Regions from separate parts of the Streptomyces sp. NPDC037242 genome, predicted to be linked through region 2. Evidence: riboswitches for the same ligand, from Rfam matches in the RefSeq annotation. Region 2 holds a riboswitch; each other region holds the start of a gene.
What was found. A riboswitch is a leader RNA that binds a small molecule or an ion and turns the genes downstream of it on or off. The one in region 2 is predicted to bind cobalamin.
Positions count from the first base shown of each region.

Region 1: linked by a shared signal. The riboswitch ahead of ACZ7GJ_RS34430 (cobalamin biosynthesis protein) and the one ahead of metE (5-methyltetrahydropteroyltriglutamate--homocysteine S-methyltransferase) in region 2 are both predicted to bind cobalamin.
Region 3: linked by a shared signal. The riboswitch ahead of ACZ7GJ_RS30445 (energy-coupling factor ABC transporter permease) and the one ahead of metE (5-methyltetrahydropteroyltriglutamate--homocysteine S-methyltransferase) in region 2 are both predicted to bind cobalamin.
Region 4: linked by a shared signal. The riboswitch ahead of ACZ7GJ_RS25020 (ABC transporter substrate-binding protein) and the one ahead of metE (5-methyltetrahydropteroyltriglutamate--homocysteine S-methyltransferase) in region 2 are both predicted to bind cobalamin.

Region 1 covers NZ_JBVJUY010000042.1:37,380-41,041, forward strand. Annotated here, with positions in the region: gene ACZ7GJ_RS34420 (inorganic phosphate transporter) at 1-635, shown strand, start outside; gene ACZ7GJ_RS34425 (hypothetical protein) at 664-885, shown strand; cobalamin riboswitch at 979-1,127, shown strand; gene ACZ7GJ_RS34430 (cobalamin biosynthesis protein) at 1,165-2,163, shown strand; partial or broken gene ACZ7GJ_RS34435 (cobyric acid synthase) at 2,160-3,662, shown strand, end outside.
Region 2 covers NZ_JBVJUY010000014.1:42,090-45,751, reverse strand. Annotated here, with positions in the region: gene aceB (malate synthase A) at 1-668, shown strand, start outside; gene ACZ7GJ_RS18445 (3-hydroxybutyryl-CoA dehydrogenase) at 665-1,549, shown strand; cobalamin riboswitch at 1,694-1,919, shown strand; gene metE (5-methyltetrahydropteroyltriglutamate--homocysteine S-methyltransferase) at 2,086-3,662, shown strand, end outside.
Region 3 covers NZ_JBVJUY010000032.1:95,804-99,465, forward strand. Annotated here, with positions in the region: gene ACZ7GJ_RS30435 (AMIN-like domain-containing (lipo)protein) at 1-164, shown strand, start outside; gene ACZ7GJ_RS30440 (flavodoxin family protein) at 205-918, opposite strand; cobalamin riboswitch at 1,007-1,202, shown strand; gene ACZ7GJ_RS30445 (energy-coupling factor ABC transporter permease) at 1,232-1,924, shown strand; gene ACZ7GJ_RS30450 (energy-coupling factor ABC transporter substrate-binding protein) at 1,924-2,274, shown strand; gene cbiQ (cobalt ECF transporter T component CbiQ) at 2,278-3,027, shown strand; gene ACZ7GJ_RS30460 (ATP-binding cassette domain-containing protein) at 3,024-3,662, shown strand, end outside.
Region 4 covers NZ_JBVJUY010000022.1:107,471-111,132, reverse strand. Annotated here, with positions in the region: gene ACZ7GJ_RS25030 (ABC transporter ATP-binding protein) at 1-43, opposite strand, end outside; gene ACZ7GJ_RS25025 (FecCD family ABC transporter permease) at 40-1,068, opposite strand; gene ACZ7GJ_RS25020 (ABC transporter substrate-binding protein) at 1,065-2,054, opposite strand; cobalamin riboswitch at 2,091-2,228, opposite strand; tRNA gene ACZ7GJ_RS25015 (tRNA-Trp) at 2,336-2,409, opposite strand; gene ACZ7GJ_RS25010 (ankyrin repeat domain-containing protein) at 2,464-3,198, opposite strand; gene ACZ7GJ_RS25005 (DUF4352 domain-containing protein) at 3,273-3,662, shown strand, end outside.

The sequences.
Region 1 (3,662 bases), on a different contig from region 2:
CCAACCCGCCGGTCTGGGTCATCGTCTCCGCCGGCCTGGCCATCGCGATGGGCACCTACCTCGGCGGCTGGCGCATCATCCGCACCATGGGCAGCGGCCTGACCGACCTGCAGCCGCAGCAGGGCTTCGCCGCCCAGACCTCGGCCGCCAGCGTCATCCTGGCCTCCTCCAGCCTCGGCTTCTCCCTCTCCACCACGCACGCGTGCTCCGGCGCCGTCATGGGTGCGGGCCTGGGCCGCAAGGGCGGTGTGGTCCGCTGGTCCACCGCCACCCGCATGTTCATCGCGTGGGGCCTGACCCTGCCGGCCGCCGCCCTCGTCGCCTCCGGCGCCGAGCTGGTCATGCGCACCGGTGACGTCGGCGTCACCGGCGTGGCGGTCTTCCTGGTCGCCTCGTGCGTCGCCATCTGGGTCATCTCCCGCCGCCAGGTCGTCGACCACAACAACGTCAACGACGTGGAGCCGGCCGGCGCCGAAGCCGAGCAGCCCGGTGTGGTCACCACCGCCATGGCCGCCGTCGCCGTCCCGCCGATCGCGGGCACGACCGCCGCGGTGACGGACGACGCCCTCAAGGCCACCATCCCGGCCACGACGGCCACCCCGGCGACCCCTGCGGCTCCGGCCGCCGCGGTCTGACCCCGAGAACGACAGAGGAAACGGCAGTATGAAGATCGACTGGGCAGCACTCGGCTCCGTCTTCGGGGTCAGCCTCTCCGCCACCGTCGCGCTCGTGGCCCTCTTCACCCTGGGCCTCGTGGGCCTCTCCAAGCACGAGGCCGCCACCGAACAGGGCGGCACCGCCACCCTGGCCCGCAGCGGCGCGTACGCCTGCTTCGCACTGTGCGCGGCGGCCGTGACCTACGCGATCTACCTGATCGTCAGCTGAGGCACTCGCACACCACGCGTCAGGGCTCCCTCCGGGTTTCTCCCGGGGGGAGCTTTCGCGTACCCCGCCGCAGGTCAACGGCGAGTTGACGGGCGTTCGCGGTGCGTGGTGGACTGCCCGAGCCAATACGGCGGCATGGAGAGGAAGTCCGGTGCGAATCCGGCGCGGTCCCGCCACTGTCACCGGACGCTCTGCCGAGTGGATCCGGGAGCCAGGAACTCTCGCCGCCGGTCACGTCGAACCAGGGCGCGGACCCTGAGTGAGGACATACCTGCCACCATGCGTGCCGATCGCGTTTTCGCGTACGGCGCCACGGCCGGCCTGATCGGCGACCGGATCCTCGGTGATCCTCGCCGTGGGCACCCCGTGGCCGCCTTCGGACGGACCGCCGCCGCCGTCGAGCGTGCCCTGTGGCGCGACGACCGCGCCCGGGGCGCCCTGCACACCCTGGTGTGCGCCGGGGGCGCGGCCGTTGTCGGCGCGCTGGGCGCACGGGCCGTGCGCTCCCGGCCCGCGGCCGCCCGGATCGCCCTGACCGCCGCCGCCACCTGGGCCGTCGTGGGCGGCACCTCGCTGGGCCGGGAGGCCCGCGCCATCGGCGGCGCGCTCGCCGCCGGGGACGCCGAGGTGGCCCGGGAGCGGCTGCCGCACCTGTGCGGGCGCGACCCGCACTCCCTGGACGAGCAGCAGATGGCCCGCGCCGTCGTGGAGTCGGTCGCCGAGAACACCTCCGACGCGGTGGTCGGGGCCCTGGTCTGGGGAGCCCTCGCCGGCGTCCCCGGGCTGCTGGCCTTCCGCGCCGTGAACACCCTGGACGCGATGGTCGGCCACAAGTCGCCCCGCTACCTGCGCTACGGCTGGGCCTCGGCCCGGCTGGACGACGTCGCGGGCTGGCCGGGCGCCCGGCTGACCGCGCTCGCCGCCGTACTGGCCGGACCCGACCGGAGGGGGGCCGTACGGGCCTGGCGCGCGGACGCCGCCGCCCACCCGAGCCCGAACGCCGGGCCCGTGGAGGCCGCGTTCGCCGGGGCTCTCGGCGTACGCCTCGGCGGCACCCTCGCGTACGGCGGCCGGGTCGAGCACCGGGCCGTGCTGAACGGCGCGCAGGGGCGGCCGGTGCAGGTCGCGGACATCGAGCGGGCGGTACGGCTGTCGCGGCAGGTGACGTGGCTGGCTCTGGGAGCCTGTGTGTCGGCCCGGCTGCTGGTCTCCCAGGTCTCCAAGGCCTCCCAGGTCTCCCGGGTCTCCCGCATGACGAGGAAGGGGCGGCGCGCATGAGCGGCGCGAAGCGCGGCGGCGGACTGCTCGTCGCCGGTACGACATCGGACGCGGGCAAGAGCGTGGTCACGGCGGGCATCTGCCGCTGGCTGGCCCGGCAGGGCGTGAAGGTGGCCCCGTTCAAGGCGCAGAACATGTCGCTGAACTCCTTCGTGACGCGCGAGGGCGCCGAGATCGGGCGTGCGCAGGCGATGCAGGCGCAGGCCGCGCGCGTGGAGCCGACCGCGCTGATGAACCCGGTGCTGCTCAAGCCCGGCAGCGACCGCAGCAGCCAGGTGGTGCTGCTGGGCAAGCCGGTGGGCGAGATGAGCGCCCGCGGCTACCACGGCGGGCGGCAGGAGCAGTTGCTCGGCATCGTCACGGACTGCCTGGAGCAGCTGCGGGGCACGTATGACGCCGTGATCTGCGAGGGGGCGGGGAGTCCGGCCGAGATCAACCTGCGCCGGACCGACATCGTGAACATGGGCATCGCGCGGGCCGCGCGGTTCCCGGTGGTCGTGGTCGGGGACATCGACCGCGGCGGGGTCTTCGCGTCCTTCTTCGGCACGACGGCGCTGCTCTCGCCCGAGGACCAGTCGCTGATCGCCGGGTACCTGGTGAACAAGTTCCGCGGGGACGTCTCCCTGTTGGAGCCCGGCATGGAGATGCTGCGCGGGCTCACCGGGCGGGCGACGTACGGGGTGCTGCCCTTCCAGCACGGACTGGGCATCGACGAGGAGGACGGGCTGCGGGTCTCGCTGCGCGGCGCGGTACGGGAGTCCGTGGTCGCCCCGCCGGTCGGCGAGGACGTGCTGCGGGTCGCGGTGTGCGCGGTGCCGCTGATGTCGAACTTCACGGACGTCGACGCGCTCGCGGCGGAGCCGGGGGTCGTGGTGCGGTTCGTGGACCGGGCGGAGGAGCTGGCCGACGCGGACCTGGTCGTCGTGCCCGGCACCCGGGGCACGGTCAAGGCCCTGGCCTGGCTGCGCGAGCGCGGCCTGGCCGACGCGCTGGTCCGGCGGGCCGCGGAGGGCCGGCCGGTGCTCGGGATCTGCGGCGGGTTCCAGGTGCTGGGCGAGCGGATCTCCGACGAGGTCGAATCCCGGGCGGGGGACGTGGACGGCCTCGGCCTGCTGCCCGTACGCATCCGCTTCGAGCGGGAGAAGACCCTCGCGCGGCCGGTGGGTTCGGCGCTCGGCGAGCCGGTCGAGGGGTACGAGATCCACCACGGCGTCGCGGAGGTCCTCGGCGGAACCCCCTTCCTGGACGGGTGCCGGGTCGGCGCGGTCTGGGGCACCCACTGGCACGGCTCGCTGGAGTCGGACGGCTTCCGCCGGGCGTTCCTGCGCGAGGTGGCCTCGGCCGCCGGGCGGCGTTTCGTCCCGGCGCCGGACACGTCCTTCGCCGCGCTGCGGGAGGAACAGCTGGACCTGCTGGGCGACCTGATCGAGGAACACGCCGACACCGCGGCGCTGCTGGGGCTGATCGAAGCCGGCGCCCCGGCCGGCCTCCCGTTCCTC
Region 2 (3,662 bases):
AGCTCCTCGTACGGACCTGCCACCGGCGCGGGGCCCACGCCATCGGCGGGATGGCCGCCCACGTCCCGAGCCGGGACGCGGAGGCCAACACCGCGGCCCTGGCGAAGGTGCGGCTCGACAAGGAGCGGGAGGCCGAGGACGGCTTCGACGGCTCCTGGGTCGCGCACCCCGGGCTCGTCCCCGTCTGCCGGGAGGTCTTCGGCAACGTCCTGGGGGACCGGCCCCACCAGCTGGAGCGGACGCGTGAGGACGTCGAGGTGACCGCCGCCGATCTGCTGTCCGTCCGCCGGATCGCCGCCCCGCCGAGCTCCGAGGGCATCCGCTCCAACGTGGCCGTCGCCCTGCGCTACTTCGACGCCTGGCTGCGCGGCAGCGGCGCCGTAGCGCTGAACGGCCTCATGGAGGATGCCGCGACCGCGGAGATCGCCCGCGTCCAGATCTGGCAGTGGCTCCGACACGACCGGGTGGACCGGGGCACCGTCATCGACCTCCTCGACGCCGAATGCGCCGCCCTGCAAGCCGAGGACCCGCAGGCCCTCGTCCTCGAAGCGCGCGAGGTCTTCGTGGACACGGCACTGTCGGTCCAGCTCCCCGCCTTCTTCACGCCCGAGGCCTACACCCGCCACCTCGTCCGCACCGCCACCCTCACCGCGCAGGTGAACGCGTGAACGCCGCGGTACGGCCGAGCCCCATCCGGCGCGTCGGCATCGTCGGCGGGGGACAGATGGGCGCCGGCATCGCCGAGGTGTGCGCCCGGGCCGGCCTGGACACCGTCGTCGCCGAGTCGGACGCCGCCGCCGCTCGCGCCGCCCGGGAGCGGATCGCCGTCTCCCTGGAGCGCGCCGTCCAGCGGGGCAGGCTGGACCGGATCTCCGCGGAGGACGCGCTGGCCCGACTGCTGTTCACCGGGGACCTGGAGGACCTCGCCGACCGCCAGCTGGTCATCGAGGCGGTCACCGAGAACCCCGACGTCAAGACCGAGATCTTCACCGCTCTCGACAAGATCGTCGCGGACCCCGGTGCCGTCCTCGCCACGAACACCTCCGCGATCCCGATCATGCGCCTGGGCATGGCGACCGGACGCGCCGACAGGGTGGTGGGCCTGCACTTCTTCAACCCCGTGCCCGTACTGCCGCTCGTCGAGGTCGTGTCCTCCCTCCACACGTCGGCGGACACCCTCGCCGCCGTGGAGGCCTTCGCCGGGGACACCCTGGGCAAGACCACGATCCGTTCCCAGGACCGGGCCGGATTCGTCGTCAACGCCCTGCTCATCCCCTACCTGCTGTCGGCCATCCGGATGGCCGAATCCGGGTTCGCACGTGCTGAAGACGTCGACGCCGGCATGGAACTGGGCTGCGCCCACCCGATGGGTCCGCTCAAGCTAGCCGACCTCATCGGCCTGGACACGGTCGCGGCCATCGCGGAATCCCTCTACGAGGAGTTCAAGGAACCGCTCTACGCCCCGCCCCCGCTGCTCCAGCGGATGGTGCAGGCCGGGCTGCTGGGCCGCAAGAGCGGCCGCGGGTTCCACACCTACGGCCGGGGCTGAGGGGCCCCGGCAGGTCTCCGGGCCGAGGGTGCCCGGAGGTGCGCGGGAACGGTGGGGTACGGCGAGTGGTGTCGCCGTGCCCCACCGAGCGTGCGTGCGGGCCGCGTTGACACCCCTCCCGGCGGGGAGCGCGGGACATCCCCTAAGGTGGCCGGTGCAGCTGGTTCGCCCCGTCCGCCAGGCGGGATGCGTCGTAAGAGGGAACCCGGTGGGAATCCGGGACTGCCCCGCAGCGGTGAGCGGGAACGACCGCCGTCATACGCACTGGGACCGGACAACGGTCCTGGGAAGCGACGGCCAGTAGGTGCCCGCCGGGAGACCGGCAGGCGTGCCCGCGAGTCCGAAGACCTGCCCGTTGCCCGCACGCGACCGTTCGCGTGCGGACATCCCGGTGACCTCGTGGGCGGGTCGGCGTACACAGCGAGCGGCAGACGCGGGCTTCGGCTCCGCGCCACGGGCCGCCCGCCGCGTCGTTCCTTCGCGTCCACGTCCCGTCGCCGGGGCGTTCCTGGACACATCTCGCGAAGGAGAGTTCCGTGACAGCCAAGCCCGCAGCCGCGGCAGCACGAGCCACCGTGTACGGCTACCCCCGCCAGGGCCAGAACCGCGAACTGAAGAAGGCCGTCGAGGGCTACTGGAAGGGCCGGGTCACCGCCGACGCCCTCCGGGAGACCGCGGCCGCACTGCGCCGTTCCAACTGGCAGCAGCTGGCCGAGGCCGGCATCACCGAAGTCCCGACCGGCGACTTCTCGTACTACGACCACGTCCTGGACACCAGTGCCATGGTCGGCGCCGTCCCCGAGCGGCACCGCGCGGCCGTCGCCGCCGACGCGCTCGACGGCTACTTCGCGATGGCGCGCGGCACCCGGGACGCCGCCCCGCTGGAGATGACCAAGTGGTTCGACACCAACTACCACTACCTGGTCCCCGAGCTCGGCCCCGACACCGTCTTCACCGCCGACCCGGCCAAGCAGGTCGCCGAGCTGGAGGAGGCCCTCGCGCTCGGCCACACCGCCCGCCCCGTGCTCGTCGGCCCGATCACCTACCTGCTGCTGGCCAAGCCGGCTCCCGGCGTGGCGGCGGACTTCGAACCGCTGGCGCTGCTGGACCGGCTGCTCCCCGTCTACGCCGAGGTCCTCGCGGCCCTGCGGGCCGCCGGGGCGCAGTGGGTGCAGCTCGACGAGCCCGCCCTGGTGCAGGACCGCACCCCGGCCGAGCTGAAGGCCGCCGCCCGCGCCTACCGCGACCTCGGCGCCCTGACCGACCGCCCCAAGCTGCTCGTCGCCTCGTACTTCGGCCGGCTCGGCCAGGCCCTCCAGGTGCTCGCCGCCTCCCCCGTCGAGGGCCTGGCGCTCGACTTCACCGAGGCGGGCGGCGCCAACCCGGAGGACCTCGCAGCGGTCGGCGGGCTGCCGGGCAAGCGGCTGGTGGCCGGTGTCGTCAACGGCCGCAACATCTGGATCAACGACTTCGAGAAGTCGCTGGCCACCCTCGGCACTCTCCTGGGCCTCGCCGACCGGGTGGACGTCGCCGCGTCCTGCTCCCTCCTGCACGTTCCGCTCGACGCCGGCGCCGAGCGGGACATCGATCCGCAGGTCCGCCGCTGGCTCTCCTTCGCCCGGCAGAAGACCCGGGAGATCTCCGTCCTGGCCCGAGGACTGACCGGGGGCACGGACTCCATCGCGCCCGAACTCGCCGCGAACCGGGCCGACCTGGCCTCCCGCGCCGCATCCGCCCTCACCCACGACCGGGCCGTCCGGGCCCGCACCGCGGCCGTCACCGACGCCGACGGCCGCCGCTCCCAGCCGTACGCCGACCGGGCCGCCGCCCAGCGGGCGCACCTGGGCCTGCCGCTGCTGCCGACCACGACCATCGGCTCCTTCCCGCAGACCGACGAACTGCGCGCGGCCCGCGCCGACCTGCGCGCCGGGCGCATCGGCACGGCGGGCTACGAGGCACGCATCAAGGGCGAGATCGAGGAAGTGGTCTCCTTCCAGGAGAAGACCGGCATCGACGTCCTCGTCCACGGCGAGCCCGAACGCAACGACATGGTGCAGTACTTCGCCGAGCAGCTGACCGGCTACCTGGCCACCCAGCACGGCTGGGTCCAGTC
Region 3 (3,662 bases), on a different contig from region 2:
AGAAGATCTACCTGAGCAAGCTCAAGGGGATCGCCCTGACCGGCGACTTCGAGGGGTACGTCACCTTCGGTGCCGCCTTCGACACCAAGCCCACCTACACCACCTCGGTCCTGCACTCGCCGGAGCGGCTCGTCGTCGACTTCCCGCATCCCTCCGTGTGCTGAGCGCCCGGTGCCCGGGGCGCCGCCGCGCGCCCCGGGCGGCTCAGCGGTGCTCGGGGTTGGGGAAGTCGAAGCGGCAGCCGGCGTCCCACTCGGAGCGCTGGTTGCCGTGCGCCGGCATGCCGCCGGCCCGCTTGAGGAGGGCGGCCAGGTGCATCAGGTTCCACGACATGAAGGCGGTGTTGCGGTTGGTGAAGTCGTTCTCCGGGCCGCCCGATCCGGGGTCGAGGTACGAGGGTCCGGGCCCGGCCTCGCCGATCCAGCCGGCGTCGCCCTGCGGGGGGATCGCGTAGCCGAGGTGCTGGAGGCTGTAGAGGATGTTCATGGCGCAGTGCTTGACGCCGTCCTCGTTCCCGGTGATCAGCGCCCCGCCGACGCGCCCGTAGTACGCGTACTGGCCCCGCTCGTTCAGGATCGAGGAGCAGGCGTAGAGCCGCTCGATCACCTGCTTCATCACGGAGCTGTTGTCGCCGAGCCAGATCGGGCCGCAGAGCACGAGGATGTCGGCGTCCATGATCTGGCTGTACAGGACCGGCCACTGGTCGCTCTCCCAGCCGTGCTCGGTCATGTCCGGCCAGACACCGGTGGCGATGTCGTGGTCCACGGCGCGGATCAGCGAGGTCCGGACGCCGGCCGCCGCCATGACGGCGCGGCTCCTGTCGATCAGGCCCTCGGTGTTGCTGGTCTCGGGCGAGCGTTTGAGCGTGCAGTTCACGTAGACGGCGGTCAGGTCCGAGTAGTCGAAGTCAGAGGCCACTCCCCCACCCTCCCCGGGGCCGCGCGGGCCCGCCACCGGACCGCGGCCGTACGAATCGGTGCAAGTTGTTACCGGTCCGTCCGGGCGACTAGGGTCAGCGGGCCTTGGTGTTCGGGAAGCCGGTGGGAAACCGGCGCGGCCCTCGCCACTGTGAACGGGAAGTCCGGCTCCACTCCTGCGGGAAAGCCACTGGGCTGTGCGGGAGGTTCCGCGCCGCCCGGGAAGGCGGAGACAGGGCATCACCACCCGTGAGCCAGGAGACCGGCCGGGGTGCGTTGTCCATCCACGAGGTGCTGGAGAGGTCTCCCTACTCATGCATATAGCCGAGGGGTTCCTGCCCCCTTTGCACGCGGTCGCCTGGGGCGCCGCGTCCGCTCCCTTCGTCGTACACGGTGTCCGGGCCCTCACCCGTGAGGTGAAGGCCAACCCCGAGAGCACGCTGCTGCTCGGCGCGTCCGGAGCGTTCACGTTCGTCCTTTCCGCCCTGAAGATCCCTTCGGTGACGGGCAGTTGCTCGCACCCCACCGGGACCGGGCTCGGAGCGATCCTGTTCCGGCCGCCGATCATGGCCGTGCTCGGCACGATCACCCTGCTGTTCCAGGCGCTGCTGCTGGCGCACGGCGGGCTGACCACGCTCGGCGCCAACGTCTTCTCCATGGCCATCGCAGGCCCTTGGGCGGGCTACGGGGTCTACCGGCTGCTGCGCCGCTTCGACCTCCCCCTGATGGTGACCGTCTTCTTCGGCGCCTTCTTCGCCGACCTGGTCACCTACTGCGTCACCAGCGTGCAGTTGGCGCTGGCCTTCCCGGACCCGGGTACGGGCTTTGCCGGTGCGCTCGCGAAGTTCGGCGGGATCTTCGCGGTCACCCAGATCCCGCTCGCGGTGAGCGAGGGCCTGCTGACCGTCCTCGTGATGCGGCTGCTCGTGCAGTCCAGCAAGTCGGACCTGGTCCGCCTGGGCGTCGCGAAGCTCACCGGGGACAAGCAGCAGGGAGCGGCGGCCTGATGGGCATCAAGATGAGCAAGAACACGAAGGTCAACGCTCTGCTGCTGCTCCTGGTGGCGGCGCTCGCCGTGCTCCCGATCGCGCTGGGGCTGGGCGAGGGCAAGGAGGAGCCGTTCACGGGCGCCGACGCGCAGGCGGAAGCGGCCATCACCCAGCTCAAGCCGGACTACGAGCCGTGGTTCTCCCCCCTGTACGAACCCCCGTCCGGGGAGGTCGAGTCGGCGCTGTTCGCGTTGCAGGCCGCCCTCGGAGCGGGCGTGCTCGCGTACTACTTCGGCGTGCGCAAGGGCCGCCGCCAGGGTGCGGCCGCCGCGCGCGAGGCCGCCGCCGAAGCCGCCCCGGAGTCCTAGGCGGTGCTGCCCATCGACGTAGCGGCCCACAGCAGCCGCTGGCGCCGCCGCCATCCGCTGGAGAAGGCGCTGCTCGGCCTCGGACTGACGGTCACCGCCGTGTCCCTCCCGCCCTGGCCCGGCGGGCCGTTGGTCGGCGCGGCGACCCTCGCCCTGCTGCTCGGCCCCGCCGGGGTGGGCGGACGGCAGCTGTGGCGTGCCTTCCGGATCCCGCTCGGCTTCTGCTTCACCGGCGCGCTGCCGCTGCTGTTCGCCGTCGGCGGTCCGGCCGGGCCGCTCTCGCTCGCCCCCGACGGGCCGCGCCATGCGGCGGAGCTGCTGCTGCGCACCTCGGCCGCCTCGCTCGGCGTGCTGCTGTTCGCCTTCACCACCCCGGTCTCGGACGTGCTGCCGCGGCTGGTGCGGGCGGGGGTGCCGGCCCCGGTGGTGGACGTGGCCCTGGTCATGTACCGGATCGGGTTCCTGCTGCTGGACTCGATGGCCCAGGTCCGCCGGGCCCAGGCGGCCCGGCTCGGGCACACCGGCCGGGCCGCGGTGTGGCGCTCCCTGGCGGGGCTCGCCGCGACCTCGTTCGTACGGGCCTTCGACCGCGCGGCCCGGCTCCAGGTGGGGCTGGCCGGGCGCGGCTACGACGGCGCGCTGCGGGTCCTCGTACCGGAGGCGGCGCTGTCGTGGCGGTTCCTGGCGGGGACCGCGGCCCTGCTGGCCGCACTGATCACCCTGACTCTCCTGCTGAAGGGGCTTTACCTGTGAGGCCGTTGGTGGAACTGGTGGGCGCGGGCTACGCGTACGAGGACGGCCCGGCCGTCCTGTCCGGCGTGGACTTCGCCATCGCGCAGGGACGGGCGCTGGTGCTGCTGGGCCGCAACGGCAGCGGGAAGACCACGCTGATGCGGCTGCTGAGCGGGGGCCTGCGGCCGGGTACGGGCGAGCTGCGGCTCGACGGCGCGGAGGTCGGCCACGACCGCAAGGGGCTGACGCGCCTGCGCACGGCGGTCCAGCTGGTGGTCCAGGACCCGGACGACCAGCTCTTCGCCGCCTCGGTGGAGCAGGACGTGTCCTTCGGCCCGATGAACATGGGCCTGGCGCCGCAGGAGGTACGGTCCCGCGTGGACTCGGCGCTGGCGGCCCTGGACATCACGGCCCTGCGGGACCGCCCGACGCACCTGCTCTCGTACGGGCAGCGCAAGCGCGCGGCCATCGCGGGCGCGGTGGCTATGGCGCCGCGCGTGCTGATCCTGGACGAGCCGACGGCGGGCCTCGACCCGGACGGGCAGGAGCGGCTGCTGGACGCCCTGGCGGGCCTGCGTGCGCAGGGCACCACGGTGGTCATGGCCACGCACGACGTGGACCTGGCGGTCCGCTGGGCCGACGACGCGGCGGTCCTG
Region 4 (3,662 bases), on a different contig from region 2:
CGACCACGAGTTCCACCGGCCGCGATCCCGGATCCGCCGTCATCCGGCCACCCCCTCGGTACGGGTGGACCTGCGCAGCATCCACAGGAAGAACGGGCCGCCGACCAGCGCCGTGACCACGCCGACGGGGATCTCCTCGGGCGCCGCCGCGGTACGGGCGAGCAGGTCGGCCAGGGTCAGGAACACCGCCCCGCCCAGCGCGGCCACCGGCAGCAGCGCGCGGTGTCCGGCACCCACGACCATCCGGGCGGCGTGCGGAACCATCAGCCCCACGAAACCGATCGCCCCGCTGTAGGCCACCAGTACGCCGATGACGAGGGAGGTCAGGACGAAGACGGCCGCGCGGAACCGCCCGGTGTCCAGGCCCAGCGTCCGCGCGCCCTCCTCGCCCGCGAGCAGCAGGTCGAGCGGCCGGGCGAGGGCGACGAGCAGGCCGGTGCCGACGAGCAGCGCGGCCGCGGGCAGCGCCAGTTCGTCCCAGCGGGCCCCGCCCAGGCCTCCGAGGGTCCAGAACAGCACGCTGCGGACCTGGTCGGGGTGCGCGGCGAGCACGAGCACCAGGCTGGTGAGGGCGGACAGGACGTACTGGACGGCGACTCCGGCGAGGATCAGCCGGCCGGTGGTCATGGTGCCGCCGCGCCGGGCCATCGCGTAGACGGCGACGAGCGCGCCCATCGATCCGGCGAAGGCGGCCAGCGGCACGCCGACCCCGCCGGCGAATCCCGCGCCCGCGCCGAGGACGATGACCGCGACGGCTCCCGCCGAGGCCCCGGAGGAGGCCCCGAGCAGGAAGGGGTCGGCCAGCGGATTGCGCACCAGGGCCTGGAGCACGGTGCCCGCGACAGCCAGCCCCGCGCCGACGAAGACCCCGAGCAGGACCCGCGGCATGCGCACGTCCCACACGATGGAACCGAAGGCTCCGCCGCCCGGGCCGGGTCCGGCGAGCAGGATGTCGAGCACCCGGCCGGGCGCGATCCGCACCGGCCCGAGGGCCAGGCCCGCGACCGCGGACGCGGCCAGGGCGCAGCCGAGTACGAGGACGACGACCGGGGTACGGCGCCGCCTCACGCGGCGTCGGGGTGGAGCTGGCGGCCCAGGGACTCGACGGCGTCGGCGACGCGTACGCCGAGGACGGCCGAGGAGAGCGGGAGCACGACGAAGCGCTGGTTCTTGATCGCGGGAACCTGCGCCAGCGCCGGATCGTTCAACAGGCGCTGCTTCTTGGCTTCGACGGTGGTGCCGCCGTAGTCGTAGATGAGGACGATCTCGGGCCGCCGCTCGATGACCTTCTCCCACGACACGTCGCCGAAGGTGTCCTTGAGGTCGGCGAAGGTGTTCGTCCCGCCCGCCAGCGAGACGATCTGGTTCCCGATGCCGTCGCCTCCCGAGGTGAAGGCGGAGGCCTCGCCGGAGTCGTAGACGAAGACGGAGGGCTTGGCCCGGTCCTTCACACGCGCGGTGACGGCGTCGATGCGGCGCTGCTCGTCCTCGATGACCTTCGCGCCGCGCTCGGGCACGCCGAAGGTCCGTGCCACCTCGGTGATCTCGGTCTTGAGCTGTTCGAGACCGACCGGCCCTTCGGTGCAGTACTCCACACTGAGCCGCGAGTTGATGCCGGATCGGGCCAGTCCTTCGCGGTCGCGGCCCTGCGCCTTGTCGAAGGCGCTGGAGTAGCCGCCGTAGACGAAGTCGGGGTCGGCTCCGAGGAGGACCTCCTTGGAGGGGTACTCCTTGGCCAGCACCTTGATCTTGTCGTAGGCGGGCCGGTAGGCGGGCAGTACGGCGTCGTCCAGGTAGGCGGTCCCGGCGATCCGCTCCTCCAGCCCGAGGGCGAGGAGGATCTCGGTCGCGTGCTGGTTCATGGCGACGGCCCGTCGGGGCGGGGCCTGATAGGTGCTGCTGACCCCGCAGTTCGTGACGGTGTACGGGAATCCCGGCGCAGCGGCGGCCCCTGCCGCCGGGTCTCCCCCATCCGGGGAACCACCGCAAGCGGCCAGGGGTATCAGAAGTGAAACCGGCACAAATGCCCGCAGGAGTGCGCGAGAACGCGACATGGCGAAGCCTCTCCGGGGGATCCGCGTCCCCTGGTCGAAGTGAAGAGGCGGTGCGTCAGTGTCTGACTCCCAGATCCCTCGGGCGGGCTCCGGTCACAGTGGCGGGACCGCACCGGATTCGCACCGGTTTCCTGTCCTGCACCGCCTGGGTAACGCGGCCCAGTCTGCCAGACGCCCGGCGGCGGGCACCTCGGCGGTGAGGTGGGGGAACGACGAACGCCCAGGTGCGAGGGGTCTCGCGCCTGGGCGTTCGTTCACAACGGGGCCGTAGTACGGCGTTGCAGGGGCGGCAGGATTCGAACCTGCGGCCTTCGGTTTTGGAGACCGGCGCTCTGACCAGCTGAGCTACACCCCTTCGGCGAGACCAACCATGACACGGCAGGCGCCGAAGATCCACTGAATTCGGGGATCAACTCACGGGAATTTCGCGGCTCGTGCGGGCGCCGGCGGATCGGAGCCAGGCGATGAGGGGGCCATCGTCGCTGGTCAGAGCGATATCCAGGGGGGTCAGGTCGCCGTAGCCGATCCAGTTGATGTCCGCTCCTTGAGACAACAGGTATTGGGCAGTGGACAGTCGGCCCCCGTGGCAGGCACCCCAGAAGGCGCTGGTGACGTCCTCCCGGGACGCCCCGGCGGCGAGGAACTCCTCCACCCGGTCCAGGAGTCCGAGGGCCGCGGCGTCCTGGAGGTCGACACGGGCGCCGTGGTCGAGGAGGCGGCGCGCGGCGCGCCACTGGCCGAATCCGGTCGCGTCGGCCAGCGGGGTGCCGCCGCCGAGGAGGGCGCCCGGGGCCTCGATGTCCGCGCCCACCGCGATGAGCGCGTCGACGGCGGCCACGTCGTCATTGCTCGCGGCCCAGTGCAGTGGGGTTTCCGCGTGCGAACCGACGAACCGGGCTCCGGGATCCGCCCCGGCGGCCACCAGGGCGTGGATCACCTCCGTGGTCTGCGGGTAGTGCCCGGGCCAGTCGGTGGCGATGTGCAGCAGGCTGCGCTCCCCGGCGGCCGCGCCCCGCCGGACGATGCGGCAGGTCGCGAGCCCGGGGTTCGCGTCCAGGAGCCGACGCAGCTCCGACAGGTCGCCGGCGCGGATCGCTGCCGAGACGGAGACGGCGAGCGGGTCGCCGGATTCGAGGGAGAGCATGGGGATCAGGCTACGAGGGCGCACGCCGCTCCGGCCGGTGGCGGGACCGGGGGACGCGGAGGATCGTGGGCGGGGTGATCCGTCGAGCGGCAGCTTCCGCCGTGCGCCGAGAGGAGCGCGCCGCCGGGGCGCGGCCCCGCGTCCGGGTGCGGGCGGCGCGGCTCGCGGCGGCGATCCTGCTCGCGCCCGCCCTGCTGGGCGCGGCCGGCGCCTCCGGCGAGACCATCTCGCTCTCCGGCGACGGGCCGGGCGAGCGGCTCGACGTCACGCTCACCCGGGTGGTGGACCCGGCGACCCCGACGGACCCGGCCGACCCGGCGATCCCGGCCGACCCGGCGATCCCCGCCGAGCCGACGGAGCCCGCCGGCCCAGCCGACCCGACCGCCCCCGCGCCCGCGCCCGCGCCCGCGCCCGGCAGCGCCGATCGCCTGGTCTCCGTGGAGTTCCGCCTGGAGAACACCGGG